DNA from 3 places in the Serratia sp. 25CWL12 genome. Region 2 is predicted to be linked to each of the others. Evidence: predicted binding sites of a transcription regulator. Region 2 holds the regulator's gene; each other region holds the start of a gene.

Region 1 (7,115 bases), 1.3 Mb from region 2:
GGTTCATTAATCCCGATGAGTTTACTAGGGTAAGTGATTCGGGTGAGGGACAAATCCGCCTGGACAAATCGGTCAGGAATCGATTTGAATACCACTTTGCGGCAACCCGAAGGGTAAATTACAGGGAATTGATTTATAAAGGATTTTAACGTTGCTTGCAGCGGCCTTAGGGATGAGGCGAATAACCGCAGCCAACACCGCTACAGTTTGATTGGTGACGGGGATATACCCAACCTGCCAGAGAGTTTTCCCAGTACAGATTGGCATTGTAGCAAAAGGTTGGTTACCCTTAGGCGGTCGTTTTCATACTGTTGTTACTTCATTAGTCTATTTTGTGCATTTTTCCCCTCAGGGGCTTTGCAGTGGGACCTCAAAATGAAAGATTTTAATGTAATAGAAGATATTAATAAGGCCAGTAACTGGGTCGTGACCCATCAGGATTTACTACTGCAATATGTGGTGAATATTGTCGCGGCAATCATTATTCTTATTATTGGTTGGCTGGTTGCGCGTATCGTCAGTAATGCCTTGAGGCGTGTGATGAAACTGCGTGGTATTGATGATACCGTGGCGGGTTTTCTGGCGACGATGGCGCGTTATGCTATTTTGGCATTTACCCTGATTGCGGTGTTGGGGCGGGTGGGGGTGCAGACGACCTCGGTGATTGCGGTGTTAGGCGCCGCGGGTCTGGCTGTGGGTTTGGCATTGCAAGGCTCCCTTTCCAACTTTGCCGCAGGTGTGTTGCTGGTGGCTTTCCGCCCAATGCGCGCAGGTGAGTTTGTTGATCTTGGTGGGGTCGCTGGTACGGTAGATGAGGTACATATTTTTTCCACCACGTTGCGTACTGGCGACAATAAAATGATTGTGATACCGAACGGTAAAATCATTGCTGGCAATATTATCAACTTTTCCCGCGAGCAAGAGCGCCGCGTGGATATTATGGTGAGTGTGGCTTATCACGCTAATATCGACCTAGTGAAACAAGTGCTGGGGGAGGTGATCGCTGCCGATAAACGTATTATGCATGATAAAGGCGTCACCGTGCGCTTGAATGAAATAGCCCCAGCGGCACTCAATTTTGTTACCCGTAGTTGGACCAGTAGCGCTGAGTATTGGGATGTCTACCATGATTTGATAGAAAACTTTAAACGTCAGCTAGACGCTCACCATATTGGTGTAACCATGCCTTAAATGGGGGGCAGTTACAGCAGGTGAGCCAAGCAGGTGAACAATAGCTAGAAATGCTGTTGTTGATACTGAGCGTCATTAGGGGGGCGTTTATTCGCTCCCGTCACTGATGAGCAAGGCTGGGGATTGATTCGTTTGCTGCGTTACTTGGTCAAAGAGCGAGTATTAGCAATATTGATGGCTGATTAGAATTATCTATTTCTCCTAATGATTTTCTCTTCGTATGATGAGCGTATTGAACCACACAGACGCTATTTTTTATCTCCATTAGGAATCTATGTTAACCACTTATTTGCAGGGACTTATGCTGAGTGCCGCGATGATCTTGCCGCTGGGTCCACAAAATGTTTTTGTGATGAATCAGGGGATCCGCCGCCAGTATCATCTGATGATTGCCTCGTTATGTGCATTGAGTGACATTGCCTTAATCTGTGCGGGTATTTTCGGTGGTAGCGCGTTGCTAAGCCGCTCGCCAATGCTGTTAACCGTGGTGACCTGGGGTGGGGTGGCTTTCCTGTTGTGGTATGGCTGGGGGGCCTTCCGTGCGGCTTTCAGCCAGCACCTTGAACAGGTCGCCGCGCTAGAGATGCAACAGAGCCGCTGGCGTATTCTGGTCACGATGCTGGCAGTCACCTGGTTGAACCCCCATGTTTACCTCGATACCTTTGTGGTCCTCGGTAGTTTGGGGGGGCAACTGATGGAGGAGATGCGTTTATGGTTTGCCTTGGGGGCGGCCAGCGCTTCCATTCTCTGGTTCTTTGCTTTAGCCCTGCTAGCTGCGTGGTTGGCCCCCTGGTTGCAGACTCAAATGGCACAGCGTGTTATCAACCTGTTGGTGGGGGTGGTGATGTGGGGGATTGCTCTGCAACTGGCTTGGCATTAAAGCTATCGACACCCGTCGTCAATCGAACGGCAGGCAACCCTGGTTAGCATGACAACGAGTATAGCGATACGGCTTAGTCTTGCCTTAACACCTTATGCCCGTGGGACAGGATGGCATCGGTGACCTTACGCATCATACGGCTCTCTGGCGCAAACCGGTGCCAGAACAGCATCCGGCGTTGGAACAGGCCGGGTGTCAGATCGATTAATTCCCCATCTGCCAGCTCTCGCTCTATTTGCAGATGCGGGATCATACAGCAAGTGGTGCCTTGCCGTGCCAACTGCACAAAGGCCTCTGACGAGTTAACAATATGGCAAGGAACACTACCCGGTGAAAGGTCAAAATTTTGCTGGAGAAATGCCTGATGCATATCGTCGAGATGGTCGAAGGCCACCGCAGGGGCTTTTAATAGCGCAGTGCGGGTAACACCTTGAGGAAAGTAGCGCTCGGCAAACGGTTTTGATGCGACAAACAGGTAGTCAAGGGCACCCAGTCTGTCCACCAGGCAGCTTGGCAGCGGTTGTGGCTGGATACTGACCGCACCAACCACCTCTCCGCGCCGCAGGCGCTCCTGGGTTCGAGTTTCATCTTCAACCTGCAGGTTGAGGCGGATAGGGGAATCAGCCAGCACCGGTTTTAATGCCGGTAACAACCAGGTTGCCAGGCTGTCGGCGTTAACTGCCAACGACAGCAGTAACGGTGTATCAATACCGTTATCATTACCCAGCCACTCTTCTTCCAGCAATTCCACCTGGTGTAGCAAAGCCAGTAACTTCTGGCCCTGCTCAGTAGGGCGAGGCGGCACAGTACGCACCAACAAAGGTTGACCGAACAGGTTTTCCAACTGTTTGATGCGTTGGGATACTGCCGATTGGGTGATACACAGTTTTTGTGCCGCACGCTCAAAGCCGCGTTCACGGATCACCGCGTCCAGCGCTTGTAATGTCCTATAGTCTGGGCGTTTCATCGGAGAAATATCCCTTAAAATAAATTGAGTGAAAACGATCAATACGCTTGTTGTTGGCAACCAGAACCAACTTATGCATCGACAAATGTGCGGTAGCTTAAATAAGTCTCTTTTAGCCTAAGATGTAGATGAAGATTTACCTTATAATACGTATTCGTTTTCGTACATAGGCAATGAACAGATTATGACTCAGGATGAACTCAAAAAAGCGGTAGGTTGGGCTGCATTGGAGTACGTGAAACCAGGCACTATTGTGGGTGTCGGCACGGGTTCTACCGCAGCGCACTTTATTGATGCTCTTGGAACCATCAAACATCAAATCGAAGGGGCGGTATCCAGTTCAGATGATTCCACAGCCAAACTCAAGAGCCTGGGGATCACTGTTTATGATAGTAACGAAGTGGATTCGTTGGATATCTATGTTGATGGTGCGGATGAGATCAACCGTCATATGCAAATGATCAAAGGTGGGGGCGCCGCGCTGACCCGTGAGAAGGTCATTGCTGCCATGGCTCGCCAATTTATCTGCATTGTCGATGCCAGCAAACAGGTGGATGTTCTGGGGAAATTCCCGTTACCTGTGGAAGTGATCCCCATGGCGCGTTCTTATGTAGCGCGTGAATTGGTCAAGCTGGGGGGGCTGCCAGAATATCGTCAGCACGTGGTGACCGATAATGGCAACGTGATCCTTGATGTATACAATTTGAATATTCTTGATGCGGTTGCCTTGGAAAACAAGATCAATGGCATCGCCGGTGTAGTGACCGTGGGGCTGTTTGCCAACCGTGGCGCAGATATTGCGTTGGTGGGAACCGCGGATGGTGTGAAGGTCGTCAAGTAAGAGACTCTCGGCGGCGCAGTTGATTTACTGCGCCTGCTGATACCTGTCAGCCATTCAGGCTGCATCATTTTGCTATTAAATGATATTTTCTTAAATTCAGTTTTTTTGGTGATATATATCACATTCTAATAAGAAGCATTGCCGGGCTTCTGTCTAATGACTTCCTGATGGCATTTTCCACCAGAAACGAAAGCGATGACTGTACCTTGTGTAGGGCAGCAGGCAATCGTTTGGTCTTGCCCGACGTGTAATTTTTGTTATGTTGGTAGGCGTGCTGTTGGTTTCAAGCTGGAGACAGCCAGTCTGAATGGCGATGGATAGTGTTCCACAACAGCCACTTCTGAGGTCTGAACATAGGGTCGGGTAAATGGCAAAAGTATCATTGGAGAAAGACAAGATTAAGTTCTTGTTGGTTGAAGGGGTTCATCAAAGCACCGTAGATAACCTGCGTGCCGCTGGATATACCAATATTGAATACCACAAAGGTGCGTTAGACACTGAATCGCTTAAGGCATCGATCCGTGATGCGCACTTTATCGGTCTTCGTTCGCGCACTGAGTTGTCGGAAGAGGTGTTTGCTGCCGCAGAAAAACTGGTGGCTGTGGGTTGTTTCTGTATTGGTACCAATCAGGTTGATTTGAAAGCGGCCACCAAGCGTGGCATTCCGGTATTTAACGCACCGTTCTCCAATACGCGATCCGTGGCAGAAATGGTACTGGGGGAACTGTTGCTGATGCTGCGTGGTATCCCCAGCGCCAACGCCAAGGCCCACCGTGGTCAGTGGCAAAAACTGGCTGTCGGCTCCTATGAAGCACGTGGCAAGAAACTGGGTATCATCGGTTATGGTCATATCGGCACTCAGCTCGGCATACTGGCCGAAGGGCTGGGGATGCACGTGTTCTTTTACGACATCGAAAACAAGCTGCCATTAGGTAATGCTCATCAAGTCCGTCACCTGTCCGATTTGTTAAATATGAGCGATGTGGTGACACTGCATGTGCCAGAAACACCGTCCACCAAGAATATGATCGGTGAACAAGAGTTGGCATTGATGAAGCCAGGGGCGATTCTGATTAATGCCTCACGAGGGACGGTGGTAGATATTCCGGCGCTATGTCAGGCTTTGTCTAGCAATCATCTGGCGGGCGCGGCGATTGACGTGTTCCCGGAGGAGCCAGCCACCAATAGCGATCCTTTTGAATCACCATTGTGCCAATTTGACAATGTGCTGTTGACGCCACATATCGGTGGTTCAACCCAGGAAGCGCAAGAGAATATCGGTGATGAAGTGGCGGGCAAGCTGGCGAAGTACTCTGATAACGGTTCTACCTTGTCAGCGGTCAACTTCCCAGAGGTTTCGCTACCTTCCCATGCACCAAGCTCCAGCCGTTTACTGCATATCCATGAAAATCGCCCAGGGATCCTGACGCAGATTAACCAGATCTTCGCTGAAGAAGGGGTAAACATTGCCGCTCAGTATCTACAAACCAGCGCAGAGATCGGTTATGTGGTGATCGATATCGAAGCCACCACTGAGGATGCGGCGGTGGCCTTGCAGCGGATGAAAGCGATTGAAGGCACGATTCGCGCCCGTCTGTTGTTGTAGTTGGAATCAGTTATAACGAAAGATTAGTTGTAACAGGTTATCAGCGTAAATAAGAAGGCCGGAGTGATCCGGCTTTTTGTTATTCTTGGTGCCATGCCCAGCACTTGGTGGGGGTAATAATCTCCGGTAGCGCAATATCCCATGATTCCACGGGTAAGGCGCTAACCTGCTGGCAATTATGTGCCAGCCCGATAGGGTAAGGGCCACCACGTTGCCAATGCTGCAGGGTCCGATCGTAAAATCCGCCCCCCATCCCCAAACGCCCCCCTTGTGAGTCAAAGGCCACCAGTGGCGTTAAAACCACGGCTAACTGTGATAATGGCAACACATTACGTACATCCAGCGCCGGTTCCAAAATATGGAAGCGATTTTCAACCAGCACGGTTTGCTCGGTGTAATGCAGGAACAGCAGATTGCCAGGGCTGAATGGATGCAATACCGGCAGATAAACCTGCTTGCCCAGTTGCCATAACTGCTTAATCAGCGGGCCAGTATCCAACTCCCCATCAAACGAGAGATACAGAGCAAGATGTTGCGCGGCTTGAATACGCGGATGTTCGGTGACTCGAGTCACCAGTTGATTGGCATCACTTTGTTGCTGTTGGGGGGATAACGTGCGCCGCCGTTGGCGGATTTCATGACGAATGGCTTGCCGTTGCTGGGCAACTTGCGGTTGCTGAGTAGATTGTGCTTGGAGTGCCATAGTACCAGACCGGCAAAAAATATGATGAAGGTGAAGGATCTCCGAGATGCCGCCGCAGGCTGTAACCCTTGAACCCATGGTTCAAGGTGAACGCACCGTCGCAACCTTCAGGCTCCTCGGACGAACCGAGTATGCACACCGATCACAGAGCAATACATTCTATTGGTACTAAATATCGGCTCAGGGGACTGGCCCGCTGGCAAACATCTCAGAGAAATCTGTTAACTCATTGCCGAAGCCTTCAACTTCCACAATGATATTTATTCAACGCTATTTATTCGAACTGCGCACCCTGATGTTCAGTGATGCGACCTTGCTCAAGCAGTGCCTGTTCAATGGTCTGTTGCAGCATACGAATTCTTTGTTCCATATTGTTCGCATAATCACGAGTTTTCAAGCGTTCTTGTGTAAGTTCGTGACAAACATTCAATGCTGCGATAAATACAAGTTGTTCTGTATTTGTGACTCTAGTGCGAACTTTCAGATCTTGCAACCGTTGATTAAGATCCTCTGCGGCCATATTCAACGCATCTTGTTGTTCTGGCGGACAATTGACTCTTAACGAGCGGCCAAAAATTTGTATATCTACCGGTTGTGCAGACATGCCACCTTCCTGCCTAAATTTCGCGCCAACACTTTTTCGCGCAAACACTGGCCAACGATTGCCGCGCTATCAAAACGGGCGCCACTATATATACCACGGTACCAAGATACAACACTTTTTCAGTCACAGATGATAGCCACTGACTGAACTGAGATGTTGCGCTCAACTGGTGTACCAATGGGGCTTGGTGGTAGCATAACACGAACTTATCTTGCCAACGATGACCAATACGCATGTCTATACAGAATACAGTTCCAAGTTATCAATCTTTGACCGTCGTGCTCAACCAGCAAGCGGTGGCCTTAACCGCTGCAGAAATGCAC
Region 2 (7,115 bases):
TGCTCACTGTTACGGCTGTATCTCTTGCTGATCTTTGTATTTTTCAGCCGTTTGTTTGATTAATGGTTGCAGTTCACCACGCTGATACATCTCAACAATGATATCGCAACCACCAATCAATTCACCGTCTACCCATAATTGTGGGAATGTTGGCCAGTTAGCATACTTAGGCAACTCTGCACGAATATCCGGGTTTTGCAGAATATCCACATAGGCAAAGCGTTCACCACAAGCGGAAAGTGCCTGCACAGCCTGAGCAGAAAAACCACAACTGGGTAATTTCGGCGAGCCTTTCATATACAATAGAATGGGATTAGTGGAGATTTGCTGCTGAATTTTTTCAATCGTGCTCATTATTGCTTCCTCAAGCTATACCATGGCGACAAATACATCATACGGATATTGTAGCGGTAGCAACAGACCAAGAAAACACTATCTTTTGCATGGGTATGCTCCCTCCTCCGCCCTATACTTAAGTGATTTGATTGATTTGACACAGTGCGATGAAGGTTAAATAGCATTTATGCCCGCCCTAATGTTAAGCCAAGGCGGTGAGACTTATCCCTATGGTAAATATTTTTTGACGATCTGTGATTAATGAATAATAATTTTCAATGCTACTGCTGAACGCAGTTTGTTCTTTCAATGTGCTATTTTTTGACCTGATAAAAAGTCATTAATGTTTTCTCACAAAATAAATCATTATTTATGAGATCAATAGCACGTTATATGGTTAACTTCGGGATTATTGTACTCGGATTTAGCAAGTACATTATTTATACATTTTCTGTTTGAGCCAAGGTTGGTAATATAGACATGCGGTTAATTACAACATTTTTAATGCTGCTATTCACACAACTGTTCTTTAACCTCGCCCATGCTGCGCCGCGGGCTGATGTTTCTGCTGAGCAACGCAAAAACCACGTTAAGCAAGCTCAGCCAAATGTTGGTAAGAAAAAGAAAGCCGATAAAACCAGCAAAAAAGCAAAGCTCTCCTCTCCACCAAAAGCAGTAAAAGCGTCATCCTCTGCAGTGAAGACCAGCAAGAAAACCAGCAGCCTGAAGTCAAAAACTAGCACCCGGAAAATCGCCGGTACTAAAGTGACCCCCAGCAAAAAAGGAAAAACAAAGGGATATGGCCGTCATCGTGAAGCCGGTAAGGCTACGGCAAAATTGCTGACACAGGAAAAAACACTAAAACTTAGCCCTGAGCACAAAAAACGTTTTCAGCGTGCCAAGCAAACCGCCGTCAGTAAGCTGATGGGACAAATGGGTAAACCTTATAAGTGGGGAGGCTCATCACCAGGTACAGGGTTCGATTGCAGTGGTTTGATCTATTACGCCTACAAAGACGTCGTCAAGATCAAAATGCCGCGGACTGCTAACGAAATGTTCCACTTACGTGATGCCGCCCCTGTCAAACGTAGTGAATTGGAAACAGGTGATCTGGTGTTTTTCCGTATCAATAATCGCGGCACTGCGGATCATGTTGGCGTCTATATCGGTAACGGTAAGTTTATCCAGTCGCCACGCACGGGTGAAGAGATCCAAATCACTCAGTTGAATAATGACTACTGGCAAAACCACTATATTGGTGCTCGCCGGGTGGTTACACCTAAAAACATCCGCTAATCCACCTTCGCTGGCTGAGTAGTTAAACTCAGCCTCTCCTTTTTTTCTCTTGTTATTTAGTTAGTTACTCAATTAGTACACATTGGATCTTTTATTCACTCGGAAAGTTGATAAGATTAACAACTATGAAATATCTATAACAATTCTGTGTTTCCTCTCTCCGCGGCTCTGACTGGCGCTAACGAGAGAGAACTCTGTATATAAAAAGGAGAAAGCAATGCCGTTTCAATTACCTGCACTACCGTATGAAAAAAATGCGCTTGAGCCTCATATTTCCGCTGAAACTCTGGAATACCACTATGGTAAACACCATAACACCTATGTGGTTAACCTGAATAACTTAGTGAAAGGTACCGAGTTCGAAGACAAAACCCTGGAAGAGATCGTCAAAACTTCCACCGCTGGTATCTTCAACAACGCCGCACAGGTATGGAACCACACCTTCTATTGGCACTGCCTGTCACCACAAGGCGGCAATGAGCCAACGGGTGCTGTTGCTGAAGCCATCAACAAATCTTTCGGTTCTTTCGCTGCATTTAAAGATCAATTCACCGATGCCGCAATAAAGAACTTCGGCTCCGGCTGGACCTGGCTGGTGAAAAAAGCTGATGGTTCACTGGCAATCGTCAGTACTTCCAATGCAGCAACCCCACTGACTGGCGCTGACAAGCCGTTATTGACGGTTGACGTTTGGGAACATGCTTATTATATCGACTATCGTAATGCACGCCCTAAATACCTGGAAAACTTCTGGGCATTGGTCAACTGGGCATTTGTAGCAGAAAACCTGGCTTAATCGCCGGCAATTGCTCAGAGAACAGTGACCTATCGAGCTGTTACTCATAAAGCTGTTACCAATAAATTAAGGCGCGGAATTTTTCCGCGCCTTAATTTATTGTACTCGTCATTAACATTGCGGTTGCTGACCGCCCAGCAACCTGAATATACCCGTCGCCAATCAAACTGCTGCGGTGTTGGCTACGCGCACTCACCCTAGTCACATAGTGGCCTATGCTCCTAGGGATTCACTTGCTTGCCGCCTAGCGGCATCTTGATTGAACTTGGGTATAAACTAATTCAATGCGGCAATAAGGCCGAACGCCACAATCATTACCAATGCACAACAGGTAGTAAACAATGACATCTTCAAATTGGTATCCATAAACGTCTCCCTCTCTATGATCTTCGTCGTACTGTAAGTGGTATGGTTCCTGGTTGCCCTGTCGTGACGTAGCTGCCTCAGTAACCGGGGGGTGCTTACTGATTTGCCCCGTTATGACTATTTATTGTTACTGCTCATTGCGACTACTCATTGCAACCGGAATAAACTCAGGTATGTGGTTACTCAAGCATAAGCGACGCAGCCAATACAGCAAATCATTTTTCCCACAGTTCGTGACTTATCTCTTGTTATCCCAGTAGTCTATGCCCCCATTACAATCTAAATGACGGCGTATCCGTTATGGCTCGAATAAACTTGATGTTAAATACATGATTAGCTCTTCCACTTTGCTGCAATATACGACAAAATCGCCCATTCATAACCGCATACCGGTGTAATGCCCTCCTGTTTAAGCGACTGACGAATTCAGTACTAAAAACTCAGTTTTCGCTTATCTAAATAGCTATGCCTCCAGGTGGGTATGATGCAGGTTAGCTGAGCGTTGAGCGCATGGATGCGCGATACGAGCCCCCACGGACGGGTTCACGGCGTGTCAGCGTTCCGCATCGTGCCCACAAGCCAGATGCTTAACGTGAAGCGACATCAGGTACGGTTATCTAGACAGGTAGGCAAACGATTAACATCATACCTGCATAATGGACATGTAGGTTTAGGAGTCATTTTTTACATGGCAACGATTAAAGATGTAGCCAAGCGCGCGGGCGTTTCCACAACGACCGTTTCACACGTTATTAATAAAACGCGTTTCGTCGCCGAAGAGACTAAGGTAGCCGTTTGGGCTGCGATTAAGGAGCTACATTATTCGCCCAGTGCAGTGGCCCGCAGTCTGAAGGTTAATCATACCAAATCGGTGGGTTTGCTGGCGACCTCCAGCGAGTCGCCCTACTTTGCCGAAGTGATCGAGGCAGTAGAAAACAGTTGCTATAGCCAAGGCTATACCTTGATCTTATGCAACTCTCACAACGATTTGGATAAGCAACGAGCCTATCTGTCGATGCTGGCGCAAAAACGCGTTGATGGCCTGCTAGTAATGTGCTCCGAATATCCAGAGCCTTTACTGGAAATGCTGGAAGATTACCGCAATATCCCTATGGTGGTTATGGATTGGGGCAGCGCACGCAAGGATTTTACTGATACCATTATTGATAATGCTTTTGCGGGCGGTTACCTGGCTGGCCGTTATCTTATCGAACGTGGGCACCGGGATATCGGCGCGATTCCTGGCCAACTTTCGCGTAATACCGGCGGTGGACGTCATCAGGGATTCCTCAAAGCGCTGCAGGAAGCACATATCGACATCCGTGAAGAGTGGATCGTTCAAGGTGATTTCGAGCCGGACTCTGGTTACCAAGCCATGCATGAGATCCTGTCGCAAAAGCAACACCCAACCGCCGTTTTCTGTGGCGGTGATATTATGGCGATGGGTGCCATCTGTGCTGCTGATGAACTGGGGTTGCGCGTACCACAAGATATTTCGGTGATCGGGTATGACAATGTGCGTAATGCTCGCTACTTTACCCCGGCACTGACCACTATCCATCAACCTAAAGAACGCTTGGGTGAAATGGCCTTCACCATCTTGCTGGACCGTATTACCAGCAAACGTGAACAATCCAAAGTAATCGAAATTCACCCAACCCTGATCGAACGCCGTTCTGTCGCCGATGGTCCTTTTATCGATTACCGTCGTTAATCGCTCACGCCGGGAAGCAGCAGACTTTCCGGCGACTTCTCGCTCAGCCATTCCTGATTAAGCGTTTCACTGTCACCCAGATAGTTGAGTAACCAAGACATGGCGGGTGACTGCGCTTTTTGCTGCCAGGTAAGGCAACAAGCACTCGGGGGAAAGGGTTCACGCAGTTGTAACTCCACCAACTCTCCGCTTTGTACCAACGGTAATACCCGGTGGGCTGGCGCCATCCCCACACACAAGCCACTACAAAGGCAATCTACCGCAGAAACCCAATCAGGCACCATTAAGCGCCGTTGGTTATCCAGCGACCAAGTTACCCGTTTGGGTAAATTACGTGATGTATCCTCTAACACCAGCGAAGGGTAAGCGCGTAATTGCTCATCACTGAGGGGGCCTTTCATCGCCGCCAAAGGATGACTGGCGCTGACCACACAAAGCCAATTGATAAAGCCCATATCACGGAATGCATAACCCCCCCCTACGGGCACAGCGCGTGTCGCACCGATAGCCATATCCACACGGCCATCAACCAAGGCATCCCATACTCCATTAAACACCTCTGGCTGCAGCACCAATTCCATATCAGGAAAATGGTGATAAAAATCCAGTAATAGCTGGCGGCTACGCTGTGGCTTTACAATCAAATCAACCGCAATTCTTAACTGACCACGCCAACCATTAGCAACCTGCTGGCACTGTCGACGCGCATCAAGCATTTTTTTGATAACAACTCGCGCCTCTTTAATAAACAGTGAGCCCGCAGGTGTTAATTCCACATTACGGTGATGGCGCACAAAGAGAGGGACCGCCAACCATTGTTCCAGTTGCCGCACGGTATAGCTCACCGCCGAAGGAACACGATGTAATTCCTGTGCTGCTGCGCTGAAACTCCCGGTACGTGCTACCGCATCAACGACATCTAACGAGTATTCAGACCACATAGTGATATTCTGCCTTCAAATTTTTTAATAGCACCTTGCAAATAATACCGTTTCACAACTAGAGATCCAGCCGTATACACTTGCCGCCGCTAAAAAAATCTGCGTAACATAATTTTAACGAGAAATACCATGCGAAATTTTGGATTTATGTTTTATCTTGCTGGCCTAAGCATGTTGGGGTACCTGGCTACCGACATGTATCTGCCGGCATTTGGTGCTATGCAACAGGAGTTGCAGATTTCCCCTGGGGCCATCAGTGCCAGTTTGAGTATTTTCCTGGCCGGGTTTGCCTTTGCTCAACTGCTGTGGGGGCCCTTGTCAGATCGCCTGGGGCGTAAACCGGTGCTCTTGGTTGGCCTAGTGCTATTCGCCTTCGGTTGCCTGGGTATGTTATGGGTGGAAAACGCAGTCCAACTGTGGTCACTGCGCTTTCTTCAAGCCATTGGGGTCTGTTCTGCAGCAGTCACCTGGCAAGCCATCGTGGTGGATCGCTACCGCGACGGTAAGGTCAACCGTGTTTTTGCCGCTATCATGCCGCTGGTCGCCCTCTCCCCTGCATTAGCACCACTCTGCGGTGCCTGGTTACTTAATCATATGGGCTGGCGCGCCATCTTTATTGTATTACTTTCCATCACATTATTATTGCTTATTCCTACCCTATTACTGAACGATCACAGCCGGTTGGTACCCTCTACTGACAAACAACCCGGCAGCAGTTTCTATCAGATTTTAAAATCCCCGCGATTTAGCGGCAACGTGATGATTTTTGCTGCCTGTTCCGCCAGCTTTTTTGCTTGGCTGACTGGCTCACCATTTATTCTTGGTGATATGGGGTATAGCCCAAATGATATTGGCCTGAGCTATGTTCCACAGACTCTGGCTTTTTTGCTGGGTGGATACAGTTGCCGCAGTGCCTTGAGTCGTATTTCCGGTAATCTCTTGTTGCCTTGGCTGCTGCTCGCCTATGGCTTCAGTATCTTGGCTTTATATTTACTGGCAACATTAACGGAACCGACGTTAACCACTCTGCTGATCCCATTCTGCTTTATGGCCTTAGTTAACGGTGCCAGCTACCCTATTCTGGTCAGTAATGCGCTCATGCCGTTCCCTGAAAGCAGTGGTAAAGCCGCCGCATTGCAAAATACCATCCAATTGGGGCTATGTTTTGTTTCCAGTTTGCTGGTCTCGGCATTTATTAGCCAACCGTTGGTAGCAACCGTCACCATCATGCTCACTACGGTATTTTTGGTCGCTTTGGGCTATGCGATCCAACTTTATGGCGTCAATGAAAAACAGCGGCGTTTACAACAAGAAAGTGCAGACTCAGTCTCATGATGATATGACTTTTGCCGAGCGCGATAAGCTATGGCGGCAAGTGTTTAGTGTCAAAGGCACCAAACACTTTGTAGGTCGAATAGTCGCAGCCCGGCCAAACCAGGGCTGCTTTAATCACTCTTAGGCTTTTACTGGGCTACTGTATTCGCTGCTACAGCCATAGCGGCTTCGCGGCTGGCAAGTACCCGCTCAACGGTATCAACCACGGCCTGGGTCTGCGGGTCGATCTCGATATTCACTTTATCGCCAAGGCGTCGCTTGCCCAACGTGGTACGCTCAAGGGTTTCCGGGATTAAGTGTACGCAAAAGCGGTTATTAACCACCTCACCAA
Region 3 (7,115 bases), 1.1 Mb from region 2:
TAGAAGTTGTTGTACTTGAGTGACAATACCAATACTGTTCAAGACCTTATCGGTGACGATCAATACTCGATGTAATCCATTCTCCTTCATTGTTTTGACAGCCTGTTCCAAACTGCCGGAACCAATCATATTGACGGAAGGGATAAAAAACGTTGACGCAGCCATAACTTACACCTTGATAACATTCTTTACGGACTTGTTACACTACCTCGTCAATAGTTAATAAAATATGATCCATGGCAATGATGTTATTAAAAAGTTGTTTAAAGCGCTCTTTTCACTATTCCAAATTCCAATAGCCAATACGAGCCATTATACTCAGGCCCAGCCTGTAAGATGAAAGAACTAGGGTATAAGTGAGCCATGATTGAATATAGTGATGAGTATTGGATGCGTCAGGCGTTAAGCTTGGCCTTGCGTGCTCAAGCTGAGGGGGAAGTGCCTGTGGGGGCGCTGCTGGTGCTCGACAATCAGGTGATTGGGGAAGGTTGGAATCAGCCGATTGGTCGCCACGACCCTACCGCGCATGCTGAGATTATGGCATTAAGGCAAGGGGGCGTGACGTTACAAAACTATCGATTATTGAATACCACACTCTATATCACCTTAGAGCCCTGTGTAATGTGTGCAGGGGCGATGGTGCATAGCCGTATCCGCCGCCTGGTGTATGGCGCAAATGACGAAAAAACCGGGGCAGCAGGTTCACTGGTGGATATTCTACGCCACCCAGGGATGAACCATCAGGTGGAAATCGTGCCAGGGGTGTTGGCACCAGAGTGTACCACCATGCTCAGTAACTTCTTTCGTTTGCGTCGTGAGCAGAAAAAAGCCCTGAAACTGGCACAGCAAGCGGCTAAAGGGGGGGATAGTTAGTGCTTGATCGCTAGCCGGGTCTCTACCGCGGGGTATCCGCGGGTCAATTCGCTCCGCTGTGCTATCTTTTTTTCTTTTTCCTGCAGATAACCTACCAGGCTGACTTGATAGCGGCGAATATTCTCCACATAGCTATAGGCTTCATAGCCCCGGGCATAACCGTAGGTGAGTGACGGGTAGTAGCGCTTTTGGCTCAACATGGGCAGGCGCTGTTTCACATCAACCCAGCTATCGGGGTTACCTCGCTGGCTTTTTGTCAGTTTGCGCGCATCCAGCATATGGCCCCAGCCCATATTGTAGGCGGCCAACGCGAACCAGATACGCTCATCTTCCGGTACCGTCTCTGGTACTTTTGCCATCAGGTTTTGTAGATAAAGCGCCCCACCTTGAATGCTCTCTTCCGGGTCGAGCCTGTCGTTGACGCCTAATCCTTCGGCGGTTGCTCTGGTTAGCATCATCAGCCCACGTACACCGGTGCGAGAGGTCGCCAGTGGGTCCCAATGAGATTCTTGATAGGCGACAGCAGCCAGCAACTTCCAATCAATGTCATTGGCATGTTTTTCAAACAATGACTGGAAGGTCGGTAATACTGAATCGATAGCCGAGAGGAAAGTTCGGGTATCGACATAGTCGAAGCTACCCACATGACCGAGATATTTTTCTGCCAGGCGAGCTAAGGTGCCGTCTTCTATTCGTTGGCTAGAGAAATCCAGCAGCGCGGCATACAAGCTTTGGTCACCGCTGCGCTTCAAGTACCAGGTTACTGGTTTTTCTTCCGTCACATCAAAGGCTACCGCCAGTTGCGGGTGGATACGTTGCAGCAGCGCAACGGTCACCGAGTCACTGATGGTGTAATCCAACTTCCCCTCAGCCACCTGTTCCAGCAGTTCTTTAGCCGAGAGGTTGCCAGAGGTTTCCCAACTGAGATTAGGATATTGCTTCTGCCTGAGTTGCTTTAGTGTGCTGTCATGGGCTGAACCAGAAGCAACCACCAGCTTGCCGGTCATATCCGCAAACATTTTGGGCCGTGGTGCGCCCAACCGGTAAACCACTTGTTGTGAAACGGAATAATAAGCGGGACCAGCGCTGGTGCGGCTGAGGCGGTCAGGATGATAGATCAGACCAGCGGCCAACAGGTCAGCACGACCGCTATGCAGGTCCTCAAACAATTCGTTGATATTTTTATGCGGGATCATCACCAGTTTTACCCCGAGATAGTTGGCAAAACTTTTTGCCAACTCATAATCAAGGCCTTTCGGCCCTTCTGGCGTGGTGACATAGCTCAATGGTGAATTTAAGGTACTGACCCGCAGTTCACCGCGTGACTTGATGGCGTCAAGTTGGCTACCGAACTCCCCAGGCCAGCGAATATTTGGCCATAGAGCCAAGGCCAGCAATAGGGCGACAATACTGATTGAAATGTAGTTTATTTTTAGTATTTTCAAACAATTATCTCATTTAAGCGTCTGCTTGCCATTGATTGTGTGACGCTGCAATTATCATGGTTAAATGACCAGTACCGGAGCATTTTGCGTAAGAAAAGGCCAGTGTGCAACTTTATTGACGGATTATGACAATTCAATGGTGAGTATATCTTTTGTCAATAATAGCTACGCAAACGGTTTCGTTGTCGGCGTGGATTCTCTATAATGACGCGCGTTTTCCCCTGTTGCGCCCAATGAAGTGCTGGATCCAGTTGCTTCGAAGACGAGAGAACTTTGATTATGGAAATACTGCGTGGTTCGCCCGCTTTGTCGGCTTTTCGTGTTACCAAATTGCTGTCACGCTGCCAGGAAGCTCAACTTCCGATCAGTGATATCTATGCCGAATATGTCCACTTTGCTGATGTGAGTGCGCCATTAAGTGCTGAGGACCACGCCAAACTGCAGCGGTTGCTCAAGTATGGTCCTTCACTTGCAGAACACGCCCCTGAGGGGCAACTGCTACTGGTGACGCCGCGTCCGGGTACGATTTCTCCATGGTCATCTAAAGCCACTGACATTGCCCATAACTGTGGTTTGACACAGGTGGTTCGTCTGGAGCGTGGCTTGGCATTTTATGTCATAGCCCCAGCACTGAATGAGACTCAGAAGCAGATACTCGCTAGCTTGCTGCATGACCGCATGATGGAAACGGTATTCACTGAACTCCAGCAGGCAGAAAAACTGTTCTCTCACCACCAACCGGCTCCCTATCAGGTGATTGACCTATTAGGGCAAGGCCGTAGTGCGTTGGACCAGGCCAATATCAAACTGGGTTTGGCATTGGCACCGGATGAAATTGATTATTTGCTGAATGCCTTTACTCAGTTGGGACGTAATCCTAGCGATATTGAGTTGTACATGTTTGCCCAGGCCAACTCTGAACATTGTCGTCATAAAATTTTTAATGCCGACTGGGTGATTGATGGCAAACCGCAGCCGAAGTCCTTGTTCAAAATGATCAAAAATACCTTCGAGCAGACGCCGGATTATGTTTTGTCGGCTTATAAAGACAATGCGGCGGTCATGGAAGGGTCACAGGTAGGGCGTTTCTTTGCGGCAGCGGGCAGTGATCAGTATGACTATCATCAGGAAGCCGCGCATATCTTGATGAAAGTTGAGACCCATAACCACCCAACCGCCATTTCCCCTTGGCCGGGAGCAGCTACCGGTTCTGGCGGTGAGATCCGTGACGAAGGTGCCACAGGGCGCGGAGCAAAACCGAAAGCAGGTTTAGTGGGTTTTTCTGTATCCAACTTGCGTATCCCTGGGTTTGAACAACCCTGGGAGCAGGATTTTGGTAAGCCAGAGCGGATCGTTACGGCACTGGATATTATGACCGAAGGCCCATTGGGCGGGGCGGCATTTAATAATGAATTTGGCCGCCCGGCATTGGTGGGTTACTTCCGTACTTATGAAGAGCGTGTTAACAGCCATAATGGTGTTGAACTCCGTGGTTACCACAAGCCGATTATGCTGGCTGGCGGTTTGGGTAATATCCGTGCTGACCACGTGCAAAAAGGCGAGATCAGCGTAGGTGCCAAGCTGGTGGTACTGGGTGGCCCGGCAATGAATATCGGTTTGGGTGGTGGTGCCGCTTCCTCGATGGCGTCGGGGCAATCGGATGCCGACCTGGATTTTGCCTCAGTACAGCGTGATAACCCGGAAATGGAACGCCGTTGCCAGGAAGTGATTGACCGCTGCTGGCAGTTGGGAGCCAGTAACCCTATCCTGTTTATTCATGATGTCGGGGCGGGTGGTCTGTCAAATGCGATGCCGGAACTGGTCAGCGATGGTGGCCGGGGTGGGCGTTTTGAGCTGCGCGATATTCTCAATGACGAACCGGGTATGAGCCCACTGGAAGTGTGGTGTAACGAATCCCAAGAGCGTTATGTATTGGCCATCGCGCCAGCGCAGATGGCACAGTTTGACCAAATTTGCCGCCGTGAGCGCGCACCTTATGCCGTCATTGGCGAAGCCACCGAAGAACGTCATTTAACACTCCATGACAGCCACTTCAACAATCAGCCGATCGATATGCCGCTGGACGTGTTGCTGGGTAAAACACCTAAAATGACCCGTGATGTGACACGTTTGCAGGCAACGGGTGAAACATTGCAGCGTGCTGGGATCACCCTGGCTGATGCGGTAAAGCGCGTGCTGCATTTGCCCGCAGTGGCAGAGAAAACCTTCTTAATCACCATTGGTGACCGTAGCGTGACCGGAATGGTCGCCCGGGACCAAATGGTGGGGCCATGGCAAATCCCAGTGGCTGATTGTGCAGTCACTAGCGCCAGTCTGGACAGTTATTACGGTGAGGCGATGTCCATTGGTGAGCGTGCACCTGTGGCGCTATTGGATTTTGCTGCTTCCGGCCGTTTGGCTGTTGGGGAGGCACTGACCAATCTGGCGGCGACTGAGATTGGCTCACTCAAGCGAGTGAAACTTTCTGCTAACTGGATGGCTGCGGCGGGTCACCCAGGGGAAGATGCCGGTCTTTATGATGCGGTAAAAGCAGTAGGCGAAGAGCTGTGCCCGGCGTTGGGGATCACTATCCCGGTGGGGAAAGACTCTATGTCGATGAAAACCCGCTGGCAGCAGGATAACGAACAGCGTGAAATGACATCACCGCTGTCGTTGGTGATCACCGCATTTGCCCGCGTTGAAGATGTGCGCCATACCGTGACACCTCAACTGCGTACCGATAAAGGCGATAGCGCTTTATTGCTGGTTGACCTGGGCAATGGTCACAATGGGCTGGGGGCAACCGCTCTGGCTCAGGTTTATCGCCAGTTGGGTGATAAACCTGCGGATGTTCGTGATGCCAAGCAATTGGCCGGCTTCTTCAACGCGATGCAGCAGTTGGTGGCGGAGCGTGCGCTGCTGGCTTATCACGACCGTTCTGATGGCGGCCTGTTGGTCACGTTGGCAGAAATGGCGTTTGCAGGCCATTGCAGTGTGAATGTGGATATACAGCCATTAGGTGAGGATACGCTGGCTGCACTGTTCAATGAAGAACTGGGGGCGGTGCTCCAGGTACCCGCCACACAGTTGGCAGCAGTGCAACAGGTGTTTGCCCAGCACGGTCTGGTCGATAATGTGCATTACCTCGGTCAGGTATTGAGTGGTGACGATTTTGTCATTACCCATGCGGGCAAACCGGTATATAGCGAAAAACGCAGTACCCTGCGTACCTGGTGGGCGGAAACCACATGGCAGATGCAACGTTTGCGAGATAATCCGCACTGTGCTGACCAGGAACATCAGGCTAAGCAAGATGATGGCGATCCGGGCCTCAACGTCAAACTGACATTCACACCTGATGAAGATATCGCTGCACCTTATATCGCCAAGGGCCTGCGCCCGAAAGTGGCGGTATTGCGTGAACAGGGGGTTAACTCCCATGTCGAGATGGCGGCAGCCTTCCACCGTGCCGGTTTCGATGCCGTTGATGTGCACATGAGTGATTTGCTGTCAGGCCGTCGTGATTTACAAACATTCCAGGCATTGGTGGCTTGTGGCGGCTTCTCCTATGGCGATGTGTTGGGAGCAGGAGAGGGCTGGGCTAAATCAATTCTGTTTAATGACCGTGTGCGCGATGAGTTTGCCGAGTTTTTCCATCGTCCTCAGACTTTGGCACTGGGTGTCTGCAACGGCTGTCAGATGATGTCCAACCTGCGAGAATTAATCCCGGGTGCGGAACATTGGCCGCGTTTTGTGCGCAATTTGTCAGATCGTTTTGAAGCTCGTTTCAGCTTGGTGGAAGTGGCAGACAGCCCATCACTGTTTATGCAGGGGATGGCGGGTTCGCGCATGCCAATTGCTGTTTCTCATGGCGAGGGGCATGTTGAGGTGCGAGATGCGGAGCATTTGGCGGCACTGGAGCAGCATGGTTTGGTGGCATTACGTTTTGTCGATAACTATGGCCAGGTCACCGAAGCTTATCCGGCTAATCCGAACGGTTCACCGAATGGCATCACTGCCGTGACGAGCAGCAGTGGCCGGGCCACGGTGATGATGCCGCATCCTGAGCGGGTGTTCCGTACGGTCAGTCACTCCTGGCACCCAGATGAGTGGGGGGAAGATAGCCCCTGGATGCGGATGTTCCGCAATGCCCGTAAACAGTTGGGCTAGGTTGCCGATGGCCTACTGGTGCTAATAACGGGTTGATTTTGTTGGTCTAAGGGCACATTTGATGGTGCCCTTTTATTTTTAGCGGGCAGCTGTCGGTTTTTAGAGACAACCGCTATATTGACTGTCTCTAAAAAGCGACATGTAACATATTGATTTTAATGATGGTTATTTTACTGGTATTAAGCTGTCGGGATTTAGCGACGGTAAGAAGAAAACTTACTCATCTTTTGTGGGTGGGGCACTCTCTTACAAACCCAGATTAAATAATTTATTCATTATAATCAGTCAATTAAAAATGATCATTCAAACTTGGCACAAGTCGTGCATTATAATGCCCAGTTGCTCATTCAATTTTTTATGACCGGCCCCGTATTAGCGGAACAGCGCCTCATAAGCCGCCGAATGATGCCAAAGTAATGGTGCCTATCGTCCAACCAAACCGATAATTGCTGCGCAAGTGGCTTTATCAAGCATCGGGCGACACGTTGAGTGAGGCACCGCCTTGTATCCAACTGTGATGAAGTGTTCATCAATCCCGGATACTTATGGATGTTTTCGTCCTGATTCGATGCCAGTTCTGTATTATATTATACGTACTACATCACCTGGGGACGCGAAGTCAGCATC

The links. Region 2 encodes PurR, which represses purine synthesis genes. Its sites were predicted from a motif close to CANGCAAACGTTTGCNTG; they were not measured.
Region 1: the regulator PurR is predicted to act here: its motif matches at 4,099-4,116, upstream of serA (phosphoglycerate dehydrogenase).
Region 3: the regulator PurR is predicted to act here: its motif matches at 2,485-2,502, upstream of purL (phosphoribosylformylglycinamidine synthase).

What each region holds. Positions count from the first base shown of each region.
Region 1 covers NZ_CM147698.1:698,864-705,978, forward strand. Annotated here, with positions in the region: gene mscS (small-conductance mechanosensitive channel MscS) at 376-1,191, shown strand; gene argO (arginine exporter ArgO) at 1,466-2,071, shown strand; gene ACX9GV_RS03080 (LysR family transcriptional regulator ArgP) at 2,145-3,038, opposite strand; gene rpiA (ribose-5-phosphate isomerase RpiA) at 3,223-3,879, shown strand; gene serA (phosphoglycerate dehydrogenase) at 4,247-5,485, shown strand; gene ACX9GV_RS03095 (5-formyltetrahydrofolate cyclo-ligase) at 5,565-6,188, opposite strand; RNA gene ssrS (6S RNA) at 6,223-6,406, opposite strand; gene zapA (cell division protein ZapA) at 6,463-6,792, opposite strand; gene ACX9GV_RS03110 (YecA/YgfB family protein) at 7,026-7,115, shown strand, end outside.
Region 2 covers NZ_CM147698.1:2,031,898-2,039,012, forward strand. Annotated here, with positions in the region: gene ACX9GV_RS08850 (Grx4 family monothiol glutaredoxin) at 10-357, opposite strand; gene ACX9GV_RS08855 (C40 family peptidase) at 817-1,632, shown strand; gene sodB (superoxide dismutase [Fe]) at 1,850-2,428, shown strand; gene cydH (cytochrome bd-I oxidase subunit CydH) at 2,705-2,794, opposite strand; gene purR (HTH-type transcriptional repressor PurR) at 3,483-4,508, shown strand; gene punR (DNA-binding transcriptional activator PunR) at 4,505-5,449, opposite strand; gene punC (purine nucleoside transporter PunC) at 5,579-6,784, shown strand; gene ACX9GV_RS08885 (riboflavin synthase subunit alpha) at 6,913-7,115, opposite strand, start outside.
Region 3 covers NZ_CM147698.1:945,972-953,086, forward strand. Annotated here, with positions in the region: gene yiaY (L-threonine dehydrogenase) at 1-165, opposite strand, end outside; gene tadA (tRNA adenosine(34) deaminase TadA) at 364-873, shown strand; gene mltF (membrane-bound lytic murein transglycosylase MltF) at 870-2,318, opposite strand; gene purL (phosphoribosylformylglycinamidine synthase) at 2,595-6,488, shown strand.